Regions from separate parts of the Streptomyces sediminimaris genome, predicted to be linked through region 3. Evidence: riboswitches for the same ligand, from Rfam matches in the RefSeq annotation. Region 3 holds a riboswitch; each other region holds the start of a gene.
The links. A riboswitch is a leader RNA that binds a small molecule or an ion and turns the genes downstream of it on or off. The one in region 3 is predicted to bind cobalamin.
Positions count from the first base shown of each region.

Region 1: it holds a riboswitch for cobalamin, as region 3 does, so the genes downstream of both, ACJ9NR_RS12415 (SCO2321 family membrane protein) here and ACJ9NR_RS09360 (cobalamin biosynthesis protein) in region 3, are expected to answer to the same signal.
Region 2: it holds a riboswitch for cobalamin, as region 3 does, so the genes downstream of both, ACJ9NR_RS26250 (ribonucleoside-diphosphate reductase subunit alpha) here and ACJ9NR_RS09360 (cobalamin biosynthesis protein) in region 3, are expected to answer to the same signal.
Region 4: it holds a riboswitch for cobalamin, as region 3 does, so the genes downstream of both, nicT (Nickel transporter NicT) here and ACJ9NR_RS09360 (cobalamin biosynthesis protein) in region 3, are expected to answer to the same signal.

Region 1 covers NZ_JBJWOT010000001.1:2,648,916-2,653,119, forward strand. The annotation lists gene ACJ9NR_RS12395 (aldehyde dehydrogenase) at 1-133, opposite strand, end outside; gene ACJ9NR_RS12400 (Strvi_7410 family MBL fold metallo-hydrolase) at 293-1,357, shown strand; partial or broken gene ACJ9NR_RS12405 (nuclear transport factor 2 family protein) at 1,399-1,845, shown strand; gene ACJ9NR_RS12410 (RidA family protein) at 1,918-2,253, shown strand; cobalamin riboswitch at 2,284-2,413, shown strand; gene ACJ9NR_RS12415 (SCO2321 family membrane protein) at 2,534-3,766, shown strand; gene ACJ9NR_RS12420 (SCO2322 family protein) at 3,772-4,204, shown strand, end outside.
Region 2 covers NZ_JBJWOT010000001.1:5,629,296-5,633,499, reverse strand. The annotation lists gene mctP (monocarboxylate uptake permease MctP) at 1-1,589, shown strand, start outside; gene ACJ9NR_RS26255 (GNAT family N-acetyltransferase) at 1,708-2,214, shown strand; cobalamin riboswitch at 2,290-2,416, shown strand; gene ACJ9NR_RS26250 (ribonucleoside-diphosphate reductase subunit alpha) at 2,542-4,204, shown strand, end outside.
Region 3 covers NZ_JBJWOT010000001.1:2,005,208-2,009,411, reverse strand. The annotation lists gene ACJ9NR_RS09365 (cobyric acid synthase) at 1-614, opposite strand, end outside; gene ACJ9NR_RS09360 (cobalamin biosynthesis protein) at 611-1,582, opposite strand; cobalamin riboswitch at 1,684-1,823, opposite strand; gene ACJ9NR_RS09355 (hypothetical protein) at 1,961-2,188, opposite strand; gene ACJ9NR_RS09350 (inorganic phosphate transporter) at 2,223-3,473, opposite strand; gene ACJ9NR_RS09345 (lysozyme) at 3,627-4,204, opposite strand, start outside.
Region 4 covers NZ_JBJWOT010000001.1:8,259,897-8,264,100, reverse strand. The annotation lists gene ACJ9NR_RS37660 (hypothetical protein) at 1-862, opposite strand, end outside; gene nicT (Nickel transporter NicT) at 1,056-2,156, opposite strand; cobalamin riboswitch at 2,185-2,394, opposite strand; gene ACJ9NR_RS37650 (ArsR/SmtB family transcription factor) at 2,473-2,832, shown strand; gene efeB (iron uptake transporter deferrochelatase/peroxidase subunit) at 3,103-4,204, opposite strand, start outside.

The DNA of each region.
Region 1 (4,204 bases), 640 kb from region 3:
CGGCCGAGGCGTGCGGCACCCGCCCGATGACCTCCTCGGTGTGCGGCGAGATCACCTCGATGACGTCCTCGCCGAGGGGGTCGGTCAACTCCCCGCCGATGAACAGCTGTCCGTGTTCCACGAGCTCGGTCATGGCCGAATGCCTCCCCGGAGCTGACTCTGACGGTGCATCAGATACCGGAACTGATACCAGTTCCCCTCGGAGGAGTCCACAGGGCGGCGAAAGGTGACCCAGGCTCCCATTGGAACTGGTTCTAGTTATAGTGACGGGAACGCGGCGACAGGGGAACCCATGGCACAGGTCACCGACCACGGCGGAGGCGTACGGTCCGTCCGGGTACCCATCCCGGACAACCCCCTCGGGCACACGCTCGTGTACGTCGTCGACACCGACCGCGGCCCGGTCCTGGTCGACACCGGATGGGACGACCCGGCCTCCTGGGAGACCCTCGCGGACGGAATGGCCGCCTGCGGCACGTCCGTCGGCGAGATCCACGGCGTGGTGATCACCCACCACCACCCCGACCACCACGGCCTGTCCGGCAGGGTCCGCGAGGCGTCCGGCGCCTGGATCGCCATGCACGCCGCGGACACCGCGATCGTGCGGCGCACCCGCGGCACCCGGCCCGGCCGCTGGTTCTCCTACATGGCCGCAAAGCTCACCGCCGCCGGCGCCCCCGAGGAGCACGTCGCGCCCCTGCGCGACGCCGCCCCCCGCACCACCCTTCCGGGCTTCTCCCCCGCCCTGCCCGACCGCGAGATCGTCCCCGGCGAACTCCTCGACCTCCCGGGCAGGCGCCTGCGCGCGATCTGGACGCCGGGCCACACCCCCGGCCACGTCTGCCTGCACCTGGAGGAGGAGCATCCGGCTCGACTGCCCGGCCACGGACGGCTGTTCTCCGGCGACCACCTGCTTCCCGGGATCACCCCCCACATCGGCCTCTACGAGGACCCCGACGACGACGGGGGCGCCCCCGTGCGAGCGAAGCCGAGCGTGGGTAACGTCACCGACCCCCTCGGCGACTACCTCGACTCCCTCGAACGCGTCGGCCGGCTCGCCCCCTCGGAGGTGCTCCCCGCCCACCAGCACGTCTTCTCCGACGCGGCGGCCCGGGTACGGGAGTTGCTCGCACACCACGAGGACCGGCTCACCGGCCTGCACGCCCTGCTGGCCGAACCGCTCACCCCCTGGCAGCTGGCCGAGCGCATGGAGTGGAACCGGCCCTGGAGCCAGATCCCGTACGGATCGCGGAACATCGCGGTCTCGGAGGCCGAGGCACACCTGCGGCGCCTGGTGAAGCTGGGCCGGGCGGAAGCGGTGGCGGGGAGCGATCCGGTGGCGTACGCGGCGGTGTGATCCACTCGCCGCACGGGAGCGCGCACTGATACCCCATGACCATGGACCCTTTGCACCGGCTTCTCGCCGAACGCGCCTGCGAACACCTGATCCTCGACTTCGTCCACCGCCTCGACCTGGGCGAACCCGCCTCGGTTGCCGAGCTGTTCACCGTGGACGGGGTGTGGGAGTGGCCGCCGCCGGGTGACGGGCGCCGGTCCGTGGGACGGGCGGCGCTGCGGGAGTACTTCGGCGCGCGGCCCGCTGACCGGCTCTCGCGCCGGATCATGTCCAACATCCGGGTCACGGTGACGTCCGAGGACACCGCCGAGGCCACCTCCTGCTTCACGACGTACCGCGTCGACGGCTGGTCGGGCGGCATGGTGCCGGCCGGCCCGCCGACCCAGGTGGGCCACTACGAGGACGTCCTGCGCCGCGTCGACGGCCGGTGGCTGCTCGCCTCCCGGACCCTGCGCCTGCCCTTCGGCGGCCCCACCCCGCGCGAGGGGCGCGGCGTCCTCGACGCCGTCCGCACCGACCGCGCCCCCTTCATCCCCTTCCCCGACGGCACCCTGCCGCCGCTGTCCCAGGGCGTGCGCAGCGGCCCGTTGCTGTTCACCTCCGGACAGGGCCCGCTGGACCCGGCGACCGGCGACATGCCGGCCGGCTTCACCGCGCAGGCGCGGCAGGTGCTCGCCAACGTCGAGGCCGTCGTCGCGGCGGCGGGCGGGGACCGCCGCTCGATCGCCCGCTGCACCTGCTATCTGGCCGACCGGTCCGCTTTCGGTGACTTCAACCGCGTCTACGCGGACTTCTTCGCGGACTGCACACCGCTTCCGGCGCGGACGACGGTGGTGGTGCGGCCGGTGCGCGAGGGGGTGCTGGTGGAGGTGGACGCCGTGGCCGTGCTGGGGTGACGGGGCCCACCCCCGGCCGCCGCCGGGGCCGTTCCTACGGCCCGGTACAGTAGCCGGGTCGTCATCACACCCGTACGGGGGGAAGCCGGTGCAATTCCGGCGCTGACCCGCAACCGTGAACCGTCCGCCGAGGGCGGTCAGCCGGACTGCCCCGTACGGTCGTGACCGGCTCACGTGTGCCGGCAGTCCGCCGGCGCACGGCACCGTCGAGGCATACGGAGCCGAGCCGCCCGGGGTGTCCCGTGCTGCCCGCTCCCGCAGGGAGAGGCACCCGCCGATCATGAACGTCGTCCGCCGCAGCGCAGCTGCCCTGGCAGCCATAGCCGTGATCGGCGCCGCCGCGCCGGCCGTCGCCGCGTCCCCTTCGCCGTCGCCGTCGGCCGCGCTGCCCGACGGCCTCTACGGCACCACCGACCCGAAGTACGACGGCGTCTGGCGCCAGTCGCTGGCGCTGCTCGCGCAGGACGCGGTGGGCGTGCGGCCGGCGCCGAAGGCCGTGGACTGGCTGGTGGGGCAGCAGTGCGCGAACGGGGCGTTCGCGCCGTTCCGCGCGGACGCCGCCCACGCCTGCGACGCCAAGGCGATGGTCGACACCAACAGCACGGCCGCCGCCGTCCAGGCCCTCGCGGCGCTCGGCGGCCACGGCGCCACCACCGGCAAGGCGGTCGCCTGGCTGAGGACCGCGCAGAACGAGGACGGCGGCTGGGGCTACGCGCCGGGCGGTCCGAGCGACGCCAACTCCACCGCCGTCGTCATCGGCGCGCTCGCCGCCGCGGGCGAGCAGCCCGCGCGGGTCACCAAGGGCGGCAAGTCCCCCTACGACGCCCTGCTGACGTTCGCCCTGCCCTGCGGCGGCCAGGACGCGGGCGCCTTCGCCTTCCAGCCGGACAAGAAGGGCGGGCTCGCCGCCAACGCGGACGCGACCGCCGCGGCCGTGGTGGGCGCGCTCGGCAAGGGGCTGACCGGGGCGGCCGTCAAGCCGTCCGGCACCGCCACGGCGTGCCGGGACGCCCACGATCCCGGGCAGGCGGCGCGCAACGGCGCCGCGTACCTCACCAGGGCCCTGGCGAAGGACCACCACCTGACCACGGCGCTGCCCGGCGCCAAGCCCCAGCCCGACTACGGCAACACCGCCGACGCCGTCCTCGCCCTCGCGACCGCCGGCCAGGGCGACCGGGCGGCCGGCGCCGTGCGCTGGCTGGAGGCGAACGCCGGGCCGTGGGCGAAGCAGGCCGGACCGGCCGCGTACGCGGAACTGATCCTCGCCGCCCGGGCGTACGGGGCCGACGTGCACGACTTCGGCGGGCGGGACCTGGTGCGGCTGCTGAACGCGACGGGTCCGCAGCCGGCCTCCTCCGCCGCCCCGGCCGCGTCCTCCGGCAGGAAGGCGGCCTCGGCCTCCGACTCCGACTCCGGCTTCCGATTCACCGTCTGGTGGGTCCTCGGCGGGCTCCTCCTCGTCGCCATCGGCGCCGGCGCCGGCTTCCTGTTCTGCCGCCGCGGCAAGAGGTGACGGCCGTGATCCGCCGCTGCGCCGTCCTGTTCACCGCGTTGCTGCTGGCACTGGCCGCCAGCGGTCAGGCCCACGCCACCGGTTACCGCTACTGGTCCTTCTGGGACCACGCCGCCGGGCACTGGACCTACGCCACCCAGGGCCCCGCCACCGCCCGCCCCTCGGACGGCGACGTCCAGGGCTTCCGCTTCTCGGTCAGCGAGGACTCGGGCGACGCGTCGAAGCCGCGCGGGACGACGTCGTTCCGGGAGATCTGCGCGCGGACCCCGGCCCGGGAGGGCGAGAAGCGCGTGGCGCTCGTCCTCGACTTCGGCACGGCGGCGGACGCCCCGTCCGGTGAGACGCCCCCGGCGGGGCGTACGGCCTGCGCGCGAGTGCCCGCCGGCGCCACGACGGCCGACGCCCTGGCCTCGGTGGCGAAGCCGCTGCGCTACGACA
Region 2 (4,204 bases), 3.6 Mb from region 3:
TCTTCTTCTTCGTGGCCGTGACGGCCATGGGCTTCCTCGCGGCGCGCTGGCGCAAGGCCGAGAACGAGCACTCGCTCGACGAATGGGGCCTGGGCGGCCGGTCGTTCGGCACCTGGGTCACCTGGTTCCTGCTCGGCGGCGACCTGTACACGGCGTACACGTTCGTCGCCGTGCCCGCGGCGATCTACGCGGCGGGCGCGGCCGGCTTCTTCGCGGTGCCGTACACCATCCTGGTCTACCCGCTGATCTTCACCTTCCTGCCCCGCCTGTGGTCGGTCTCCCACCGGCACGGATACGTCACGACCTCGGACTTCGTGCGCGGCCGCTTCGGCTCGAAGAGCCTGTCGCTGGCCGTCGCGATCACCGGCATCCTCGCCACCATGCCGTACATCGCCCTCCAACTCGTCGGCATCCAGGCCGTGCTGGACGTGATGGGCGTCGGCGGCGGCGACAGCACCAACGGGTTCGTGAAGGACCTGCCGCTGCTGATCGCCTTCGGTGTGCTCGCGGCGTACACCTACTCCTCGGGCCTGCGGGCCCCCGCGCTGATCGCGTTCGTGAAGGACGCGCTGATCTACATCGTCATCGCCGTGGCGATCATCTACATCCCGATCAAGCTCGGCGGCTTCGACGACATCTTCGCGAAGGCGAGCGCGGCGTTCACGCAGACCAACCCGGCGACCGGCAAGCCGCGCGGCGCTCTCGTACCCCCGGGGACGGGCCAGTGGGCGTACGCCACCCTGGCGCTGGGCTCCGCGCTCGCGCTGTTCATGTACCCGCACTCGATCACCGCGACGCTCTCCTCGCGCAGCCGTGAGGTGATCCGCCGCAACACCACGATCCTGCCGCTGTACTCCCTGATGCTGGGTCTGCTGGCGCTGCTGGGCTTCATGGCGATCGCGGCCGGGGTCAAGGTCACCAACGGGCAGCTGGCGATCCCGCAGCTGTTCGAGAACATGTTCCCGGACTGGTTCACGGGGGTGGCCTTCGCGGCCATCGGCATCGGTGCGCTGGTGCCGGCGGCGATCATGTCGATCGCGGCCGCGAACCTCTTCACCCGCAACATCTACCGGGACTTCATCAAACCGGACGCCACGCCGAAGCAGGAGGCCCAGGTCTCCAAGATCGTGTCGCTGCTGGTGAAGGTCGGCGCGCTGGCCTTCGTCCTCACCATGGACAAGACGGTCGCCATCAACTTCCAGCTGCTGGGCGGCATCTGGATCCTGCAGACCTTCCCGGCCCTGGTCGGCGGTCTGTTCACCCGCTGGTTCCACCGCTGGGCGCTGCTCGGCGGCTGGGCGGTCGGCATGGTCTACGGCACCGTCGCCGCGTACGGCGTCGCCTCGCCGACGCACGCGCACTTCGGCGGCTCGGCGAAGGAGATCCCCGGGCTCGGCCAGATCGGCTACATCGGCCTGACCGCGTTCGTCATGAACGCGGTGGTCACGGTGGTCCTGACCTTCGTCCTGAAGGCCGTGAAGGCCCCGGAGGGTGTCGACGAGACCGCGGCGGACGACTACACCGTGGACGCCGGCGACCCGGGCGTGCAGGTGGAACTGCCGCCCGCGACGGCGGCGGAGTCGCGCTAGGTGTATTGACCCGTGAGGTCGGGAACGCGGGAGCCGTCACGCCGGAGCCGTCGTGACCGAACGGGCCGCCGGAGCATTCCGGCGGCCCGTTGTCGTACTCGTCCGCCACACTCGGTGCATGGACGTGGTGATCCGGCGGGCAGGACCCGCCGACTACGAGATCCTGGGCGGGATCACCGCCGAGGCCTACCTCCGGGACGGGCTGCTCGCCTTCGACAGCGGCGGCCGGTACCTGGCCGAGCTGAAGGACGTGGCCGGGCGGGCGGCCGCCGCGCGGGTGCTGGTGGCGGAGGCGGACGGGCAGCTGCTCGGCGGGGTCACCCTCGTGCCCTCGGGCGGCCCCATGGCCGACATCGCCCGGCCCGGGGAGGCCGAGATACGCATGCTCGCGGTCGCCCCGGCGGCTCGCGGCCGGGGCGCCGGGGAGGCCCTCGTGCGCGCCTGTGTCGACCGGTCCCGGGCCGTGGACGGCTGCACCGGTGTCGTCCTGTCGACCCAGCGCGCCATGCTCGCCGCCCACCGCATCTACGAGCGCGCGGGCTTCGCCCGTGTTCCCGAGCGCGACTGGAACCCGCTGCCGGGCGTGGCGGACCTCCGGCTGCTCACCTATCAGTTGACGTTCTGACACGCTCCGAAATCACGGCGACACACCCACACGACACAACATATGGGGGTGCTTCTCAGACCGGGCACAAGATGTATGCTCATGCTCGCTGTCGCCGCAGGGGAATCCGGTGCGAATCCGGAACTGTCCCGCAACGGTGTACCCATGCGTGTCCGCACCCATGGGCGTCAGTCCGAGGACCTGCCGACAGCGCGCCCGGCCGCCGTGGTCCGGGTGCTTCGACGTCCGGGCCTCGTGGAGTGGGCCGGTGGACGCGGCGCCGTCGTGCGCTCGTGGCTGCCCCCTGCCCTCCGCAAGGCCCCCGTGCCGAGCGAGGGAGAGCCCCACGTGAGCATCGCGCCAGCCGAACCGGCCTCAGCGACACCGTCCACGCCGTCGTCCGCCGAGGACGGTCCCGGGGCCGCACTGCTGCGGACCCTGACCGAACTGACCGGCGACCTCCCCGGCGCCGACGCCGGCCGGGTCGCCGCCGCGGCGCTGCGCGGACGTTCGGCGGGGGCGGACGGGACACAACTGCGCGAGCTGGCCACGGAGGCGGCCGCCGGCCTCATCTCGGAGGACCCCGCCTACTCGCGGCTGGCCGCGCGCCTGCTGACGGCCGGCATCACCGCGGAGGCCGCCTCGCAGGGCGTGACGTGCTTCACCGAATCGGTCGCGGTCGGCCACCGCGAGGGGCTCATCGCCGACCGCACGGCCGAGTTCGTCCGGCTCCACGCGGGGCGGCTCGACGCCCTCGTCGACACCGGCGCCGACGACCGCTTCGGCTACTTCGGCCTGCGCACCCTCCACAGCCGCTACCTGCTGCGGCACCCGATCACCCGCAAGGTCATCGAGACGCCCCAGCACTTCATGCTGCGCGTCGCCGCCGGTCTCGCCGAGGACGACACCGCGCGCTCGGTCGGCGAGGTCGCCGCCCTCTACCGCCTGATGAGCCGCCTCGACTACCTTCCCTCCTCCCCCACGCTGTTCAACTCCGGTACGCGCCACCCCCAGATGTCGTCCTGCTACCTCCTGGACTCCCCCCGCGACGAGCTGGACTCCATCTATGACCGCTACCACCAGGTCGCCCGCCTCTCGAAGCACGCCGGCGGCATCGGCCTGTCGTACTCCCGCATCCGCGCCCGGGGTTCGCTGATCCGCGGCACCAACGGGCACTCCAACGGCATCGTCCCGTTCCTGAAGACCCTGGACGCCTCGGTCGCGGCCGTGAACCAGGGCGGCCGGCGCAAGGGCGCGGCCGCGGTCTACCTGGAGACCTGGCACTCGGACATCGAGGAGTTCCTGGAGCTGCGCGACAACACCGGTGAGGAGGCCCGCCGTACGCACAACCTCAACCTCGCCCACTGGATCCCGGACGAGTTCATGCGCCGGGTGGACGCCGACGCGCGGTGGTCGCTGTTCTCCCCGGCGGACGCGCCCGAACTGGTCGACCTGTGGGGCGAGGAGTTCGACGCCGCGTACCGCGCGGCGGAGGCCGCGGGCCTGGCGCGCAGAACCGTCCCGGCCCGCGAGCTCTACGGCCGCATGATGCGTACGCTCGCCCAGACCGGCAACGGCTGGATGACCTTCAAGGACGCCGCGAACCGCACCGCCAACCAGACCGCCGAGCCGGGCCGCGTCGTGCACTCCTCCAACCTCTGCACGGAGATCCTGGAGGTCACCGACGACGGCGAGACGGCGGTCTGCAACCTCGGCTCGGTGAACCTGGGCGCCTTCGTGCAGGGCGGTGACCTGGACTGGGAGCGCCTGGACGAGACCGTCCGCACGGCCGTCACCTTCCTGGACCGCGTGGTCGACATCAACTACTACCCCACCGAGCAGGCGGGCCGGTCCAACGCGCGCTGGCGTCCCGTCGGACTCGGCGTGATGGGCCTGCAGGACGTCTTCTTCAAGCTGCGGCTGCCCTTCGACTCCCCCGAGGCGCAGGCCCTCTCCACCCGCATCGCCGAACGCGTCATGCTCGCCGCCTACGAGACCTCCGCCGACCTCG
Region 3 (4,204 bases):
CTCACGTCGCCCCGGAACTTGTTGACGAGGAACCCGGCGACGAGCTCCTGGTCCTCGGGCGAGAGCAGCGCGACGGTCCCGAAGAAGGACGCGAAGACGCCGCCGCGGTCGATGTCGCCGACCACGAGCACCGGGAGCCGCGCGCCGCGCGCGATCCCCATGTTGACGATGTCGGTCCGTCGCAGATTGATTTCGGCGGGGCTGCCGGCCCCTTCACAGATCACCGCGTCATACGTGCCCCGCAACTCGGCGAGGCAGTCGAGAACGGTGCCGAGCAGCCGCTGCTGCCGCCCGCCGTGGTATCCGCGCGCACTGAGCTCGCCCACCGGCCTGCCCAGCAGCACCACCTGGCTGCTCCGCTCACCGCCGGGCTTGAGCAGCACCGGGTTCATGAGCGCGGTCGGCTCGATCCGGCACGCCTGCGCCTGCATGGCCTGCGCCCGCCCGATCTCGGCGCCCTCGCGCGTCACGAAGGAGTTCAGCGACATGTTCTGCGCCTTGAAGGGCGCGACCTTGACGCCCTGCCGCACCAGCCAGCGGCAGATCCCGGCGGTCACGACACTCTTGCCGGCGTCGGAGGTGGTGCCGGCGACGAGCAGCCCACCGCCGTTCACGACGCACGCTCCGGCGCCCGCGCCGGGCGCCCTGCCGCCCGTGCCCGCAGCAGCCCCCCGGCCGCGCTGACCCCCAGGGCCAGCCACCCGACCCGGCCGGACAGCCGGACGGCCCGCTCGATGTCCCCGGTCTCCACGGCTCGCCCCTCCCCGTTCAGCACCGGGCGGTGCTCGACGCGCCCCCCGTACGACAACGTCCCACCGAGCCGTACCCCGAGAGCGCCCGCGAAGGACGCCTCCACGGGCCCGGCGTTGGGGCTGGGATGCCTGCCCGCGTCGGCGCGCCAGGCGCGCACGGCCCCGCGGGGATCGCCCCCCGCGACCGCCGCCAGCGCGGCGGTCAGCCGTGCCCCGGGCCACCCGGCGACGTCGTCCAGCCGCGCCGAGGCCCATCCGTAGCGCAGGTACCTGGGCGATCTGTGCCCCACCATGGCGTCGAGCGTGTTGACCGCCCGGAACCCCAGCAGCCCCGGCACCCCGCCGACCGCGCCCCACACCAGCGCCCCCACCACCGCGTCGGACGTGTTCTCCGCGACGGACTCGACGACGGCCCGGGCGATCCCGCCGGCGTCGAGCGCCTGCGGATCCCGCCCGCACAGACGCGGCAGCCGCGCCCGTGCGGCGGCCAGGTCCCCGGCCTCCAGGGCCCGCCCGATGCCCCGGGCTTCGCGCGCGAGGGACGTCCCGCCGACCACGGCCCAGGTGGCGGCGGCGGTCAGCGCGAGAGAGGCGGTGCGGGAAGGACGCAGGCACGACTGCGCCACGGCACCGAGCGCCACGGCACCTGAGGCGCACACGGTGGTGTGCAGCGCGCCCCACCCGCGGTGGTCCCGCCACAGCACCCGCTCCACGGCGGCCGCGGCACGCCCGAAGACGGCGACCGGGTGCCCGCGGCGCGGATCGCCGAGGAGACGGTCACCGAGGAGTCCGGCGGCGGCGCCGTACGCGAAGACGCGACCGGCACGCATCGGCTCAGCCGGCCGTGGGGGCGGGCAGACCTCGGGTGTGGAGTCTCAACAGGCAGCCGGGCATGGCGATATGTCCTCACTCAGGGTGTCCGCGCCCTGGTTCGACGAGACCGGCGGTGGGAGTTCCTGGCTCCCGGGGCTACCTACCCCGGTGACAGTGGCGGGACCGCGCCGGACTCACACCGGCTTCCTCCCGTGCCGCCGTACATGGCCCCGGCAGTCCACCACGGGGCCGGAAGGGCCGTCAACTCGCCGTTGACCTGCGACGGGAGAGTGTGCGGAGGACCACACACGCGGGGTCGCGGCGGTCACGCGAACGCGTGGTGCCGGGACGGACCACCGTCCCGGCACCACGCGCGTCGGTCGTCGGCCCGGGCCTCAGCCCTTCGCCGTGATCAGGTAGATGCCGTACGCCACCGCCGTCAGGCACGCCGCGAAGCACACGTACGCGCCGGTGACCGCGAGGGCCGCCGAGTTGCCCTCGGCCGCGGCCCGTTCGCGGCGCGAGAGGCCCTTGATGCCGAGGGTGAACAGGACCACCAGGCCCACGGTGACCGCGAGGCTGACGCCGAAGACGGAGCCCAGAGCCGCCCAGTCGATCTTCATGCTGCTTCTCTTCCTTCGTGCCGGGTGCGCCGGCTCAGACGGTCGCGGCCGGCGGGGTCGCCGGATCGGCGGCGGGGACCGGGGCCGGGGCCGCGGTCGTGGACGCGAGCTCCTCGGCCACCGTGCCGGGCGGGGGCGGGGTGACGGCGGCGATGGCCGTGGTGACCACACCGGCCGGCTCGTCGACGTCGTTGACGTTCGCGGCGTTGACGACCTGGCGGCGGGAGAGCAGCCAGATCCCGGCGCTCGCGGCGACCAGGAAGACGGCGATGACGGCCGTGCCCGCGTCGCCGAGTTCAGTCACCTTCTCGGCGCCCGCGCCGACGAGCGCGGCGGCCGGCAGGGTCAGCACCCAGGCGAGGGACATCCGGCCCGCGGTGGACCACCGCACCACGCCGCCCTTGCGGCCCAGGCCCGCGCCCATCACCGAGCCGGTGACGGCGTGCGTGGTGGAGAGCGAGAAGCCGAGGTGGGAGGAGGCCAGGAGCACGGTCGCCGCGCTGGTCTGGGCGACGAAGCCCTGCTGCGGCTGGAGGTCGGTCAGGCCCTTGCCCATGGTGCGGATGATGCGCCAGCCGCCGATGTAGGTGCCGAGCGCCATGGCGAGGCCCGCGGAGAGGATGACCCAGGTGGGAGGGTTGGAGCCGGGGGCGAGGACGCCGCCGGTGACCAGGGCGAGGGTGACGATGCCCATGGTCTTCTGCGCGTCGCCGGTGCCGTGGGCGAGCGAGACCAGGGCGGCGGAGGCGATCTGGCCCGCGCGGTAGCCCTTCCTGGCGGCCCGGGTGTCGGCGTTGCCGCGGCCGGCGGCGTAGGTGAACCGGGCGGCGACCGCGGCGGCGATGCCCGCGACCAGCGGGGCGGCGACCGCCGGGATGATCACCTTGGTGACGAGCACGCCGGCGTGGACGGCGCCGGTGCCCGCGGTGGCGACCGCGGCGCCGATGAGGCCGCCCATGAGGGCGTGCGAGGAGCTGGAGGGCAGGCCCACCAGCCAGGTCACCAGGTTCCAGAGGATCGCGCCGACCAGCGCGGCGAAGATGACCTCGGGACGGATGCCGTTCTCGTCGATGAGACCCGAGGAGATCGTCTTGGCGACCTCGACGGAGAGGAAGGCGCCCACAAGATTCAGCACGGCGGACATGGCCACCGCGATCTTGGGCTTGAGCGCGCCGGTGGAGATGGTGGTGGCCATCGCGTTGGCGGTGTCGTGAAAACCGTTCGTGAAATCGAACGCGAGTGCGGTGACCACCACAATCGCGAGGATCAGCGAGAAGTTTTCCATTTACCCAGGCAATCGTTCGAAGTCATCGGTCGCTTGACCGTAGGAAACCTGAGTGAACGGAAGATGAACTGAGCAGGGCTTCGAGGTGACCTGATGAGGGGGCCGCCGTTCCGCCTCGGTCCGGCGGCCCCCGGATCCCCGGGCGCCGCTCGGCTAGTGGCCCCGGGCGAACCTCTTCAGCTGGGCCCGGGAGCCGTTGAAGAGATCCTCGTCACCCGGCAGGCCGCCCTTGCTGCCGTACTGCCAGAAGGTCCAGTACTTCCAGCCGGCGGGCAGTGCTCCCGGCCCCGACGGGCGGCGTCCTGCCAGCCACAGCGCGTGGTCATGGGCGAACGCGCGGCTGCGGCCGGTGCACGTGTTCCACCAGCGGGCGGTCGTGTAGATCACCGGCCGGCGCCCGGTGCGCCGCTTCACCTCGTCGCTGAAGGAGCGGATCCAGCGGACCATGCCCGCCTTGCTCAGGCCGTAGCACCGGTGCCTGGAGCTGTAGGGGTTGTATTCGATGTCGAGGGCCGGGGGCAGGGTCCGGCCGTCCGCGCGCCACCGGCCCCCGTGGCGGACGAAGTACGCCGCCTGGGCCCTGCCGGACGACCTGTCCGGCAGCGCGAAGTGGTACGCCCCGCGGATGATGCCGGCGTGCCGGGCGCCGTTGTACTGCCGGGTGAAGTACGGGTTGCGGTAGGTGGTGGACTCGGTCGCCTTGACGTAGACGAACCTGGCGCCCCGGGCCC
Region 4 (4,204 bases), 6.3 Mb from region 3:
CGGAGGCGACGGACTTCAGGCCGAGCGGCGCGCCGGTGCCGGTCCCGGGGAAGTCGGAGGGGTCGAAGGAGTCGGGCGCGGTGCCGCCGACCGGCCACACGACGTAGCTGTCGTAGCCGTACATCGTGTCCTTGGAGGCGGTGTAGCGCAGCGGCGCGTCCGTCTTGTAGGCCGCGCCGGGCGCGACCGGGGTGTCGAACCGGCACCAGGCGCCGAGGTCGGGCCGGTCCGAGTAGTGGCAGTTGGAGTGGTCGCGGGCGAGGGAGACGCCGTCGGAGTCCTGCACCAGCAGCATGACGCCCTTGTCGGCGGGGGCGGTGCCGGTGTTGGCGAAGGCCGGGGTGCGCTCGAAGACGGCGCCGGGCGCGATGCCCTTCAGCGCCGGGTAGGGCCGGGTGACGAGCTTCGGGCCGCCGACCAGGACGTCCGTCTTCTTGGTCACGGTCGGCGCGTCGGAGGCGGTGGCGGTGTAGGTGATGGCACCGGTGTCGCCCGCCTTGGCGGCCGCGGTGGGCTTCAGGAAGAACGGGTCGATCGACTCCTTGCCCGACAGCGGGCCCACGTCGCACCTCACCTTCAGGGTGCCGGTGCTCACGCAGTCCCCCGTGACCTCCATCGTCGCCTTCCCGGCGAGGGACGACGCGTCGACCGCGACCGAGACGTCATGGGCGTCCCCGCCCGAGGCGGTGATCGCGAGGCCCAGGTTCGGGCCCTCACCCTCGGTGGGGAGGTAGTAGTTCTCCTGGGCGTCCAGGACGAGCGTCGTTCCGGCGGCGTGCGCGGCCGGGGTCGCGACCGCCAGAGCGGCGGTCGCGACAGCGGCGGCCGCCGCTGTCCGCCATGTTCTGCATATCGTCAGCACACTACGTGGACACGCCAGAACACCGGAAGGTTGCGCCCGAGCGTCCGTCAGTTGACGGACGGGTTCCGCCCTGGAATCTCTCCAGCACCGCCGAACCGGCAGCAGGACCCGCCCTGTTGGCGGATCCGGCCGTGCGGCGGCCGCGGTCCCCTCCCCGCCCGCGCGTGCAGCAGGCGCCCGGACGGAGCGGGTGTCAGCCGCCCTCGGCCAGGCGGGCCGCCCACCTCTGTTCCACCTTGGCCAGCCGCCAGTAGGCCAGCGCCGCCGCCCACACGATGACGAACAGACCCACGATGAGGTAACCGACGTTGTCCAGGTCCAGGCCCGCGATCCAGCCGGTCACCGCGTCGCGCAGACCGAGCTTCTCGTGCAGCACCCCGACCAGCTCGACGGTGCCGATCAGGAAGGCGACCGCGATGGACAGACCGGTGATGGCGAGGTTGTAGAACACCTTGCGCACCGGGTTGGAGAACGCCCACTGGTAGGCGAAGTTCATGAACGTCCCGTCCAGGGTGTCGAACAGGCTCATCCCCGCGGCGAACAACAGCGGCAGGCACACGATCGCGTACCACGGCAGCCCCGCCGCGGCACCGCTGCCCGCCATCACCATCAGGGTGACCTCGGTGGCGGTGTCGAAGCCGACACCGAACAGGAAGCCCAGTGGGAACATCTGCCCGGGGCGGGTGATCGACGTGGTGAAGCGGCCCAGGACGCGGTTCATGAACCCCCGCGAGTCCAGGTGCTGTTCGAGAGCCGCCTCGTCGTACGTGCCGGAACGCATCGCGCGGAAGACCCGCAGGATGCCGGCGAGGGCCACCAGGTTGAGCGCGGCGATGAGGTAGAGGAAGGTCCCGGAGACGGTCGCGCCGACGACACCGAGCGTCTGGTGGGTGCGGGAGTCGTGGTTCAGCAGTGCGCCGGCGAGCTGCGCGCCTCCCGCCACCAGGGCGGCCAGGACCACCACCACGCTGGAGTGACCGAGCGCGAACCAGAACCCGACCGACACCGGCCGCTTGCCGTCGGCCATCAGCTTGCGGGTGGTGTTGTCGATCGCGGCGATGTGATCGGCGTCGAACGCGTGCCGCATGCCGAGCGTGTACGCGGTCACCCCGAGGCCGATCCCGAACGCCTTGGAGCCGACCTCGTAGTGGCCCGGCACGACGAGCAGGAACAGGATGCCGAACGCCAGCACGTGCAGGGCGGCGATCACGGCCAGAAGTCCGGCGGTACGGACGGTGTCCTCGCGCCGCCAGCGGAAGACAGTGGGCACGTCGGGCCCGTTGGGCAGGGTCATGCGGTCACGCTCCAGCACCTCGTGGATCACTTCGTGAAGTGCCGTGGCCGGTCTCCTGGCTTACGGGTGCGCGCGTTCTCGTCCCGGCCTTCCCGTCCGCCCCGAGGCGGACAGTGACCGTGCACAACTGGGACGCAAACTCCCCGATCACAGTGGCGAGGGCCGCTCCGGCCTGAACCCCCCGAACCACGAAGGGCTGTCACCGGTCTTCCCGAACACCACGGCCCGCCCACCGTACGGGTGTCTCCGCACGCCTGCATACCTGCATGGCTGCGCAGGTATCCAAGATCACACCGCCACCTGCGAGGATGTCCCCATGCATCTCGTCCCCGCCGAACGCGCAGACCGCCGCGCCATCGACGGCCACCGGGTCTGCGACGCCGTCGCCGCCATCGGCGAGCCCGGCCACGTCCGCGCCTGGGCCGAACGGTTCTCCCTGCTCTCCGACCCCGGACGCCTCGCCCTGCTGATGGCCCTGCGCCAGACGGGTCCGCTCGCTGTCTCGGACCTGGCCATCGCGACCGGAATGAACGACCCCGCCGTTTCCCAGGCCCTGCGGCTGCTGCGCGCCGCCGGTGTCGTTGCGGGCGAGAAGGACGGGCGGGTGGTGCGCTACCGGATCATCGACCCGATCACCGCCGCCCTGCTCAAGCACTGCGTCAGCGGGAGCGGTTGAGCGGCGACGGCCTTCCGGCCGACCCGCGGCCATGAGCCGCCTCGCAGGGCCTCGGCCCTCCCCTTGTGCACCGGCTCAGATGGAGCCGCGTGGCGACGGCGAGGCACGCAGGCTTCGTACGTCCTGCCCGTACGTCCTGGCGGTCTCGCGCGAGACTCCGGTGCCGCAGTGCTCCGCCGGGGCCGGCCCCGGCGGAGCACTGCGGAGGCCGACCCCCGGGACGGGGGCGCGTGAGCGCTCGGCACTCGGCGGTGGGCCGGGTGGGTGGACTCAGGTCGCGAGCAGTGCGCGGCCGAACCAGTCCCTGTTGTCGCGTACCCCGGGCAGGGCGAAGAAGTAGCCGCCGCCGGTGGGCGAGATGTAGTCGACGAGGGGCTCGTCGATCAGCCGGGTCTGGACGGCTTCGAACTGCCGTACCACGTCCTGCTGGTAGCAGCAGAAGACCAGGCCCATGTCGAGGTCGCCGACGGCGTCGACGCCGCGGTCGTAGTTGTAGCCGCGGCGCAGGATGCGGGAGTTGTCGGTGGCGGCGGTGCGCGGGTTCGCCATCCGGATGTGGGAGTCCAGCGGGATCACCGTGCCGTGCGGGTCCTTGGCGTAGTGGGGGGTGTCGGTCTCCTTGGCGCCGTCGAGCGGAGCGCCGGTGTCCTTGCGGCGGCCGAACATCTTCTCCTGCTCGGTGAGCGAGACCCGGTCCCAGAACTCCACCAGCATGCGGATGACGCGGATCACCTGGTAGCTGCCGCCGGTGGCCCAGGCGGGCTCGCCGTCGCCGTCGCCGACCCAGATCAGGCGGTTGGTCTCGCGGGTCGAGGTGACGTCCGGGTTGGCGATGCCGTCCTTGAAACCGAGCAGGTTGCGCGGGGCACCGGTGGGCCGCGGGGCGTTCTGGAAGCCGTCGATGCGCCACTTGATCTGCATGGCGCCGCGCGTGTGGCGGGCGATGTCGCGCAGGGCGTGCAGGACGGTGTCCCGGCGGTGGGCGCAGATCTGCAGGGACAGGTCGCCGTGGCACTCGGCCGCGTCGAGATGGTCGTTGGGGAAGGTCCGCATCGCCGTCAGGCGTCGGGGCCGGGCCTTGGCGAGGCCGTAGCGGTCGTCGAACAGGGAGGCGCCCACCCCGACCGTGACGGTGAGGCCGTCGGCGGGGACGACCGGGCCGAGGATGCCGTTGTCGGAGGGCGGGGCGCCGACGCCGAGGTCGGTCGGGGTGCCACCGGAGGTGAGGAAACGGGCCCGGCGGGTGATCGTCTTCAGCAGCTCCGCCAGTTCCTCGCGGTCCTCGGCGATGACGTCGAAGGAGACGAAGCACGCGGCCGCGGGGGCGGGGGTGAGGATGCCGGCCTGGTGGACACCGTGGAAGGGGACCTTG